3 regions of the Streptomyces sp. NPDC058697 genome follow, and region 1 is predicted to be linked to each of the others. Evidence: riboswitches for the same ligand, from Rfam matches in the RefSeq annotation. Region 1 holds a riboswitch; each other region holds the start of a gene.

Region 1 (3,278 bases):
CGCCCCGGCCAGCAGGTCGTCGCCGTCGAGATCCTCCTGGCGGCCCCGCTGGAGGCCGAGCCGAAGGGCCTGGACGGCATCGCCACGATCATGGCGCGTGCCTTCACCGAGGGCACCGACAAGCACTCCGCCGAGGAGTTCGCCGCCGAGCTGGAGCGCTGCGGCGCCACCCTCGACGCGCACGCCGACCACCCCGGCGTACGGATCAGCCTCGAAGTCCCCGTCTCCCGGCTCCCCAAGGCGCTCGGTCTGCTCGCCGACGCCCTCAGGGCACCCGCCTTCGAGGACAGCGAGATCGAGCGGCTGGTGCGCAACCGGCTCGACGAGATCCCGCACGAGACCGCCAACCCGGCCCGCCGCGCCGCCAAGGAGCTCTCCCGGCAGCTCTTCCCGGCGACCTCGCGCATGTCGCGTCCGCGCCAGGGCACCGAGGAGACGGTCACCGCGATCGACTCGGCGGGCGTCCGCGCCTTCTACGAGAAGCACGTACGCCCCGCCACCGCGACCGCCGTGGTGGTCGGCGACCTCACCGGCGTCGACCTCGACGCGCTGCTCGGGGACACGCTCGGCGCCTGGACGGGATCGCAGGCCGAGCCCCGCCCCATTCCGCCGGTGACCGCCGACGACACCGGCCGCGTGATCATCGTCGACCGTCCCGGAGCCGTCCAGACGCAGCTGCTCATCGGCCGCGTCGGCGCCGACCGGCACGACCGTGTGTGGCCCGCCCAGGTGCTCGGCACGTACTGCCTCGGCGGCACCCTCACCTCGCGTCTGGACCGTGTCCTGCGCGAGGAAAAGGGATACACCTACGGTGTGCGGGCGTTCGGCCAGGTGCTGCGCTCCGCGCCGGACGGGACGGGCGCCGCGATGCTCGCCATCAGCGGCTCCGTGGACACCCCGAACACCGGCCCGGCGCTCGACGACCTCTGGAAGGTGCTGCGCACCCTCGCGGCCGAGGGCCTCACCGACGCCGAGCGCGACATCGCCGTGCAGAACCTCGTGGGTGTGGCGCCCCTGAAGTACGAGACGGCGGCCGCCGTCGCGGGCACCCTCGCCGACCAGGTCGAGCAGTACCTGCCGGACGACTTCCAGGCGACGCTGTACCAGCAGCTCGCCGCGACCGGCACCGTGGAGGCCACCGCGGCCGCGGTGAGCGCCTTCCCGGTGGACCGTCTGGTGACCGTCCTCGTCGGTGACGCCGCGCAGATCGAGGAGCCGGTCCGCGCCCTCGGAATCGGCGAAGTCAGCGTCGTGACGGCGGAGTAGAGCGGAGTAGAACAGCACCCCTCCATGGCGAACCCAGGTGACTGAAGAGTCGCCTGGGTTCTCCTTTTGCCCGGACTTCGGCAGTCGATCGGTGAGTTGTCCGTATTGGTGGAGAGGCTGCCCGTCTGCCCTGTGGCATGCGCTACAAAACCCTTGATCCGTTTGTTGATTGAAAGACGCCCCGCTTAGCGTCGGTCCGGCTGTTCGTCAGGCAGTGCGCCGCGCCCGCGGCACCGGACAGTCATCGCCGAGTCCCCGTACGGCGCGAGCCAGGGGAGCCGGGGACCCATACGCAGTCCCTGGGGTGAATCGGACGCCCTTCCCGAAGGGTGTCCGTAGGAGACCTTCCTGCTCCGAACCCGTCAGCTAACCCGGTAGGCGAGAAGGAAGGAAAGGACCAGCCACTTCATGGCGTTCACCCGCGCCACCGGGAAGCACCGTCGTCCCAGCCGCATGAAGCGCACGACCAACCGGACCGTCGGCGTCGCCGCACTCGCCACCACCGGTGTCGTCGGCACCCTGGCTGCTCCCGCATTCGCCGCAGAGAGCCCCGCCGAGCAGACCCTGACCCAGGCGATCACCATCGGCGACTCGGTCGCCGACCAGATCGACGCCCAGGCCGCCGCCCAGCAGCAGGCCGCCGACGAGACCGCCGCCCGCGAGAAGGCTGAGGCCGCCGCCAAGGAGCGTGCCAAGGAAGCCGCGGAGAAGGCCAAGAAGGAGCGCGAGGTCAAGGCCCGCGCAGCCCGGGCGGCCGAGCGCGAGCGCCTGCTGAAGTCGTACACCGCGCCCATCTCCGGCTCGTACGTCTCCACCGGCTACAAGGCCGGCGGCGCTGTCTGGTCCTCCGGCAGCCACACCGGCATCGACTTCCACGCCGCCAGCGGCACCACCGTGCACGCGGTGGGCGCCGGTACCGTCGTGGAGGCCGGCTGGGGCGGCGCGTACGGCAACCAGGTCGTCATCAAGATGAACGACGGCACCTTCACCCAGTACGGGCACATGTCGTCCCTCGGTGTCTCGGTCGGCCAGACGGTCACCCCCGGCCAGCAGATAGGCCTCTCCGGTGCGACCGGCAACGTCACAGGGGCGCACCTGCACTTCGAGGCGCGGACGAGCGCGGAGTACGGCTCGGACATCGACCCCCTCGGGTACCTCCGCCAGCACGGCGTGAACGTCTGACGGCGGGCGACAGCCTGCGCAACAGCTGAAGGCCCCGGCTCATCGAGCCGGGGCCTTCGCGCGGTTCTGATCACTTCCTGATGGCTTCTCGGCCACTTCTCGGCCGACTTTGCACCGGACGACTGCCTGTTCAGAAGCCAGGTGTGTCCAAAAAATATCCACGGATTCCGGTCCGCCATCGGAATTTCCCGCTCTCTGCAATAGAGTCACCGAACAGGCGTCAATCGACCGCGTTTCGCGGGGGTTAAGGCGGAGGTCCGGTCATGCGTATTCCCGCGCACTCGGTATGCACGGCGATCCGTGACGACATCGTCGCGGGTGTCTACGAGCGCGGCGGCCGGCTCACCGAAGAACTGCTCGCGCGCCGGTACGGAGTCTCGCGGGTCCCCGTGCGGGAGGCTCTGCGCACCCTGGAGGCGGAAGGCTTCGTCGTCACGCGCAGGCACGCGGGCGCGTGCGTCGCGGAACCCACCGAGCAGGAGGCCGCCGACCTCCTGGAGATGCGCACGCTGCTGGAGCCGCTGGGTGCCGCGCGCGCCGCCCAGCGCCGCACCGAGGCGCATCTCAAGGTGCTGCGCGGCCTGGTCAGGCTGGGCCAGGAGCGGGCCAGGAGGGGCAACAGCGAGGATCTGCGCTCGCTCGGGGGCTGGTTCCACGAGACGCTCGCACAGGCCTCCGGAAGCCCCGCGCTCACCTCCACGCTCGCCCAGTTGCGGCACAAGATCGCCTGGATGTATTCGGTCGAGGCGCCCGCCCACCCCGCCGAGTCCTGGGCCGAGCACGGCGCCATCGTGGACGCCGTCGCGCGCGGCGACAACGACCGGGCCAGG
Region 2 (3,278 bases), on a different contig from region 1:
GCGTACGCCCCCTGCTGGACGAACTGGGCAGCCAGGGACTGGCGGTGTGCGGTCAGGGGGCGCAGCTGTACGACGCCGGCGCCGAGCGCATGGTGTGGTCGGTCACCCTCGACCGCGAGCTGGCCGAGACGGCGCTCGGCAAGATCGAGGCGGAGGTCGGGGACGTGTACGCCGCGGTCGACCAGGACGGGGTCGACGGACTCACGCTCATCGAGCCGGGGTACGAGATGCCGCACCCGACGCTCCCCGCGGTACGTGTCCTGCGCCGCGACGACCTCTGGACGGAACCCATCAGCAAGGTGCTGCTGCGCCATCCCCTGCTGTCCGACGACGAGTTGGCGTCCGCGGCCCGCGGAGCGGTCGGTTCCCTCGCCACGGTCACGATGTCGGGCCCCGGCACAGTCGAACTCCAGCCATGTGGCGTGACCAAGGCGACGGGGCTCGCCCTGGCGGCCGAACACCTCGGCCTCACCCCCGCCACAACGATCGCCTTCGGTGACATGCCCAACGACATCCCGATGTTCGACTGGGCGGCCCACGGCGTCGCGATGGCCAACGCCCACCCCGAACTCCAGGCGGTGGCCGACGAGGTGACCCTGTCGAACGAGGACGACGGGATCGCGGTGGTGCTGGAGCGGCTCTTCGGGCCGCGGCCCTAGTTCCGCGTCGCCGAGAAGGCGCGGCACCGGGCGGGCCCGCGGAGAGGTCGGTTCCCCTCGTCGCGGGCCCGCCCGGTACAGGTTCGCCCGGTACGGGTTCGCGGTACCGGTCCGCCCGGTACCGGTCCGCCCGGTACCAGTCCGCCCGGTACCGGCGGCCTGTTCGCTGCCGGCCCGCTCAGTAGGCCCCGAAGACGTTGTCGATCGAGCCGTACCTCGCGGCGGCGTAGTTGCACGCCGCCGTGATGTTGGCGACCGGGTCGAAGGGGTCCATCGAGGTGCCGGCCACGTGGTAGGCGTTGAAGGTCGGGTCGATGGTCTGGAGGAGCCCCTTCGACGGCGTACCGGCCGCGGCGTTGGAGTCCCAGTTGTTCATGGCCTGCGGGTTGCCCGACGACTCGCGCATGACATTGCGGTAGATGCCGTCGTACGACCCCGGGATTCCCTGCTGGGCCATGATGTCCAGCGACTCCTTGATCCAGCCGTCGAGGTCGTTCGTGTACGTCTTCGCGGCGGCGGGAGTGGCAGCGGACGCGGTGGTCGCCTTGGAGGCAGTTGCCGTCTTTGCTGCGGTTTGGGTGTTTTTCGTGCCGACCGTCAGCTTGAGGCCCGGGCGGATGACCGCCGGGTCGTTGCCGATGACCGCGCGGTTGGCCTTGTACAGCTTCTGCCAGCCGCCACTCGTGGAGTGCTTCTTGGCGATCTTGGTCAGGGTGTCGCCCGCGGCCACCTTGTACGTGACGAGCGAGACTTGCGGGACCGCGGCCGGTGCGACCTTGGGGGCCTGCACGGCCTGCGTCGGCTGTGCGGCGTGGGCGCCGGTCGCCCCCACGATGGGGAGCGCGAGCGCGGCTCCGCCGGTTCCCGCGGCGACGATGCCACGGGCGAGGGTGGTCATTCTGGGACGGCGGTGCTTGCCTCGTGCGGCCATGGCGCGTTTCCTCTCCGGCGCCTGCGAGGTGAGCTGTCGGGTTCGGGCGGGAGCTGCCCGGCCGCATGCTGCACGCGGCTTCACCCCGAGCCGTTCCGGAATCCGGACCGGCGGCCTACCTGGGTCCCCCGCTCCTGCCGTACGCGAGTGAATGGGTGGTTGGGATCTCCGGGCGGCGGCAGGATTAGGCGGTCCATCCGGAGTGACGTGAACGTATGCGAGAGCACATGCCGTGAACAAGCCCAGAATTCACATCGCGAGGCCATTTGCCTGTTCGGGACGGATGGGAATTCTTGATCCATTCGGAAGGTGAAGTTCAACTTGCTTTGAGCAAAGGTGAATCGACTGGCTCGGCAAATTGGCGGCCCCGGGCGGACGTGACCCAATTCACTGGCGCAGGTGGGGAATTAAGTGCGTCCCGTGCGTAATATGGGCAAGTCGGGCGGAGTCGGGATGTCCGCCCGGTCGGCATAAGGGACTACTTGTCCGGAAACGTTCTCGCCGCTCTTCGAGGATCCGCGGAGAGTTCAGTCTTCCGGGTTCCAGAGGGTCAGTACGTCACGCAGTTTCTCCAGATGGCTGTCGATCCAGTTCCCGGGAAGATCGACGGGGACGCACACGGTGGCCATGGAAATCGTGACGTCCTCCACGATCACCTCGGGGCAATCCCGTTCTCCTGTGAGCCGAATGGAAATCGACGGGCCTCGCTCCACCGTCATCCACGCGATGTCCTCGCCGCGGTGCAATGCGGCGTCCAGGGCGTGCCCCCAGGTTTCAAGTCGGCGGCGCCACAGAGAGAGTTCGAGCCGGCCGCGGACGAAGGGCGTCTCCACGACGATCTCGGCCGCGAGACCTGCCACCATGCGCGGGTGGCGGCCGAGGACCGTGATCCTGACCGAATTGCCCTCCTCGTCGGCGAGGAGCGCGAGGTCCGTCGGGCCGGTGCGGTGGTCGGCAGGAAGGTCGGCGTCGCAGAGGGCGCAGACGAAGTGGGCGTCCTGTACGGAGTTCCACTCGGCGCAGGACGGGCAGCGGCGGTAGGTGATCGGGTGGGTGTAGCCGCCGGGGTGGTCGTCGGCGCGGTCGATGCCCGTGCGGGTGAGGGCCGCCGCGAGCGACCGCCACGACTCGGGGTCGGGGCAGTAGCCGGTGGACTGGTTGCTCGCGTACGCGACCGCCCAGCCGGACGAGGTCCGCGCGAAGCCCAACTCCCCTGCGGCGCGCACCGGTTTCCCGTCCGCGCAGGCCACGTGTTCGGAGCGGCGCGGAGCCAGGCGCAGGGTCATGGAGGCGTCGACGACGAAGGTGAACGGCTCGGCGAGCTCGTCGGCGGGGCGGGCGGACAGAAACGCGTCGAGCTCGTCCGGGGTCCGGATCCGGGCGCCGCCTCCGCCGGGCCGTACGGCCTTCCTTATGTCTTCGGGGCCCACATAGGCATACGTGGTCATGGGGTGCCTACACACGTGCTTGCGGTCGTGGGGGCGCCCATACGCGTTCGCCCATACGCGTTCGCCGTCATACGGGGAGCGTACGAGTTCACCCCGCGGTCCGCGGAATCCTTTTCTCCCAGGTGCGGTGGAACACGACCTCGTCACCGTCCTTGCAGATCACCTCGTTCGAGGTGATGAAGTCGGCCTCGTCGCAGGTGGTTTCGGAGTGTGCCTCGACGCTCGCATCCCACGGAAGGT
Region 3 (3,278 bases), on a different contig from region 1:
TGCCGCAGCAGTCACAAGCGCAGTCGTCGGGCTGTGCGCTGTGCGCAGTCCTTGCTGTCACGCGAAAGGCAACCGCATGCTCTCCGGGAACGGTCGTCACCGTCGCCCCCGTCAGGCTCCGGCTCTCCTCGTCGCGGCGGGTGTGACCGGGTCGGCCATCGCGATCCCTCTGCTCGGCGCGACCGGCGCGAGCGCCGCAAGCGGTACGACCTGGGACGCGGTCGCGGAGTGCGAGAGCGGCGGCTCCTGGAGCGCCAACTCCGGCGACGGGTACTACGGCGGCCTCCAGATGACCCAGGAGACCTGGGAGGACAACGGCGGCCTCGACTACGCGCCGAGCGCCGACCAGGCCAGCCGTTCGCAGCAGATAGCCGTCGCCGAGAAGGTTCTCGCGAAGCAGGGCACGAGCGCCTGGGCGACCTGCGGGCTCGTCGCGGGTCTGACGCAGAACTCCGACTCGGCCGACGTCGACACGGGGGTCGCGGAGGAATCTTCCACTCCGCTGTCCGGCCTGGGTATGGGGGACAGCAGCGGGACGAAGTCCGACACGTCTGGTTCATCCAGTTCGTCCGACTCGTCCAGTGGCAGTGGCGACAGCGCGGACTCACAGGATTCCGACAGCTCCTCCTCGGACGCCACCGCAAAGAGTGACGACCCGGACAAGTCCTCCCAGAACGGGGAGGCTTCGGCCGAGGATTCCGGAACGGAAGACACCGGCTCCGGCCGTCACCGCGGTGGCAGTGCCGACGAAGGCGCCACCGACACCCGGGCGGACGACTCCGCCGGCCGGCACGCCTCGCGCAGCGACAGCGAGTCGCGCGTCGCCGCCGAGGGCTCGTACACCGTGCGTTCCGGAGACAACCTCTCGGGGATCGCCGACTCCCTTGGTGTCGAGGGCGGATGGCGGGCGCTCTACGCCGAGAACAAGGAAGCCGTCGGTGACGACCCGGACTTCATCATCCCCGGTCAGAGCCTCGACGTGGAGGGCCTGCAGACGGCCGACAAGTAGCGGTCCGCGCGGTGTGCCATGTGGTCATCAAGGCGTCGAATCGGGCGAAAAACAGCGGTAGTTCGCGCTGAATGTCCGATTTGGTGAAAGTGAGACATGGATCTCAAGACCCTGATCGTCTTTGAAATTCGGCGGATCGCGTGTCTACGGTCGTGACCGCTCGCCACTGGTGAGCCCCGACGGACGCAACGCCGAATCCTGCCAGCGGCCGTACGGGAACAGTCGTCGCGTCAAGCGCCGTAGGCAGGAGCGGGGGACCCAAGGTAAGTGCCGGACCCGGTCGTTGAGGCCAGGTACGGCTTGGGGTTAAGCCGCGTGACAGCAGTGTCGCGCGGCCGGGCAACTCACTCGGCCCGAACCCGACAGCTCACCTCGCAGGCGTCGGTGAGGGGATCACTTCATGCTGCTTTCGAGCAAGGGCAAGCACCGCCGCCCGTCCAAGGCCACCCGTTTCGCCACGCTCGCCGGTGTCACCACCGCGGCCGTCGCCGTCCCGCTGATGGGCGCCACGGGAGCCTCCGCCGCCACCGCCTCCGAGTGGGACGCCGTCGCCCAGTGCGAGTCCGGCGGCAACTGGTCGATCAACACCGGCAACGGCTACTACGGCGGCCTGCAGTTCTCGGCCTCCACCTGGGCCGCGTACGGCGGCACGGCGTACGCCTCCACCGCCAACCAGGCCTCCAAGTCCGAGCAGATAGCCGTCGCCGAGAAGGTCCTCGCGGGCCAGGGCAAGGGTGCCTGGCCGAGCTGTGGCGTGGGCCTGTCCGGCGCCTCGGCCGGTGGCGCCCCGGCGCCCTCGAACTCGGGCAACTCCGGCCAGGGCACCTCGCAGTCGCAGCCGCAGCAGAGCACCAAGTCCTCCGAGGAGCGCGCCTCGCGTTCCCAGGAGCGGCCGGCCGCGAAGAAGACCGTCGAGACCCCGACCGGCAAGAAGGTCGAGAAGGGCGACGGCGAGTACAAGGTCGTCAAGGGTGACACCCTCAGCGAGATCGCCGAGAAGAAGAACGTCAAGGGCGGCTGGGCGAAGCTGTACAAGCTGAACGACGACATCGTCGACGACGCCGACTTCATCTTCCCGGGCCAGCAGCTGCACCTCAGCTGACACCCGTCGGCCGCGACCCCCACTTCGATTGTCCGGACGTCATGTCACGTCCCGGCCGAGGCCCTGGCCGCTCAGCCTCGGCCGGATCTCCGGCCCACAGCCGGATCTCCGGACCCACAATCGAATCGCGGCTGAACCACAGCGCCCTCACATCCGTGTCCCCCATAGTGGAGGCCTCGTGAGGGCCACCCCCGTCCCCCACGGGCTCCCCGCTCCGGTGCGTGTTCCCCCGTACGCACCGGGGCGGGGCTTTTTCGTTCCCGGGCTCGCCTCTTCGGCGTTCCCGCGCTTCCCTCTCGCTTTGTTCCGTTCGGAAACAATTTACTCTCGGTTCTGTCCAGGAGGCGGTCGAGGGCTGGCCGAACCCCGGCAGCCGGTTAGGCTCATGCCGCGGGGCCACCACAGGTCCGCACCCGACCGGGCCTCCGGCCCGGAACAGCTTGCGTCACATCCCAGAAGGAGATGCTCGTGCCGTCCATCGACGTCGTCGTAGCCCGGGAAATCCTGGACTCCCGAGGCAACCCCACGGTCGAGGTCGAGGTCGGCCTCGACGACGGCAGCACGGGTCGTGCCGCCGTTCCGTCCGGCGCCTCCACAGGTGCCTTCGAGGCTGTTGAGCTCCGTGACGGAGACCCCAACCGCTACCTCGGCAAGGGTGTCGAGAAGGCCGTCCTCGCCGTCATCGAGCAGCTCGGCCCGGAGCTCGTCGGCTACGACGCCACCGAGCAGCGCCTCATCGACCAGGCCATGATCGACCTGGACGCCACCGACAACAAGGGCTCGCTCGGCGCCAACGCGATCCTCGGTGTCTCGCTCGCCGTCGCCCACGCCGCGTCCGAGGCGTCCGACCTCCCCCTCTTCCGCTACCTGGGCGGACCGAACGCGCACCTGCTGCCGGTCCCGATGATGAACATCCTCAACGGTGGGTCGCACGCCGACTCCAACGTCGACATCCAGGAGTTCATGATCGCCCCGATCGGCGCGGAGTCCTTCTCCGAGGCCGTGCGCTGGGGCGCCGAGGTCTACCACACCCTCAAGAAGGTCCTGAAGAGCCGCGGCCTGTCCACCGGCCTCGGCGACGAGGGCGGCTTCGCCCCGAACCTCGGCTCCAACCGCGAGGCCCTGGACCTGATCCTCGACGCGATCAAGGAGGCCGGCTACATCCCC

The links. A riboswitch is a leader RNA that binds a small molecule or an ion and turns the genes downstream of it on or off. The one in region 1 is predicted to bind cyclic di-AMP.
Positions count from the first base shown of each region.
Region 2: another riboswitch for cyclic di-AMP. It lies ahead of ACFWXQ_RS35570 (transglycosylase SLT domain-containing protein); the one in region 1 lies ahead of ACFWXQ_RS08485 (M23 family metallopeptidase).
Region 3: another riboswitch for cyclic di-AMP. It lies ahead of ACFWXQ_RS30070 (transglycosylase family protein); the one in region 1 lies ahead of ACFWXQ_RS08485 (M23 family metallopeptidase).

Region 1 covers NZ_JBHXSU010000003.1:125,311-128,588, forward strand. Annotated here, with positions in the region: gene ACFWXQ_RS08480 (M16 family metallopeptidase) at 1-1,266, shown strand, start outside; cyclic di-AMP (ydaO/yuaA leader) riboswitch at 1,502-1,662, shown strand; gene ACFWXQ_RS08485 (M23 family metallopeptidase) at 1,675-2,448, shown strand; gene ACFWXQ_RS08490 (GntR family transcriptional regulator) at 2,712-3,278, shown strand, end outside.
Region 2 covers NZ_JBHXSU010000021.1:54,733-58,010, reverse strand. Annotated here, with positions in the region: gene ACFWXQ_RS35575 (HAD family hydrolase) at 1-659, shown strand, start outside; gene ACFWXQ_RS35570 (transglycosylase SLT domain-containing protein) at 838-1,590, opposite strand; cyclic di-AMP (ydaO/yuaA leader) riboswitch at 1,596-1,758, opposite strand; gene ACFWXQ_RS35565 (DUF5959 family protein) at 2,118-3,038, opposite strand; gene ACFWXQ_RS35560 (CocE/NonD family hydrolase) at 3,127-3,278, opposite strand, start outside.
Region 3 covers NZ_JBHXSU010000015.1:21,128-24,405, forward strand. Annotated here, with positions in the region: gene ACFWXQ_RS30065 (transglycosylase family protein) at 77-1,009, shown strand; cyclic di-AMP (ydaO/yuaA leader) riboswitch at 1,235-1,405, shown strand; gene ACFWXQ_RS30070 (transglycosylase family protein) at 1,410-2,111, shown strand; gene eno (phosphopyruvate hydratase) at 2,580-3,278, shown strand, end outside.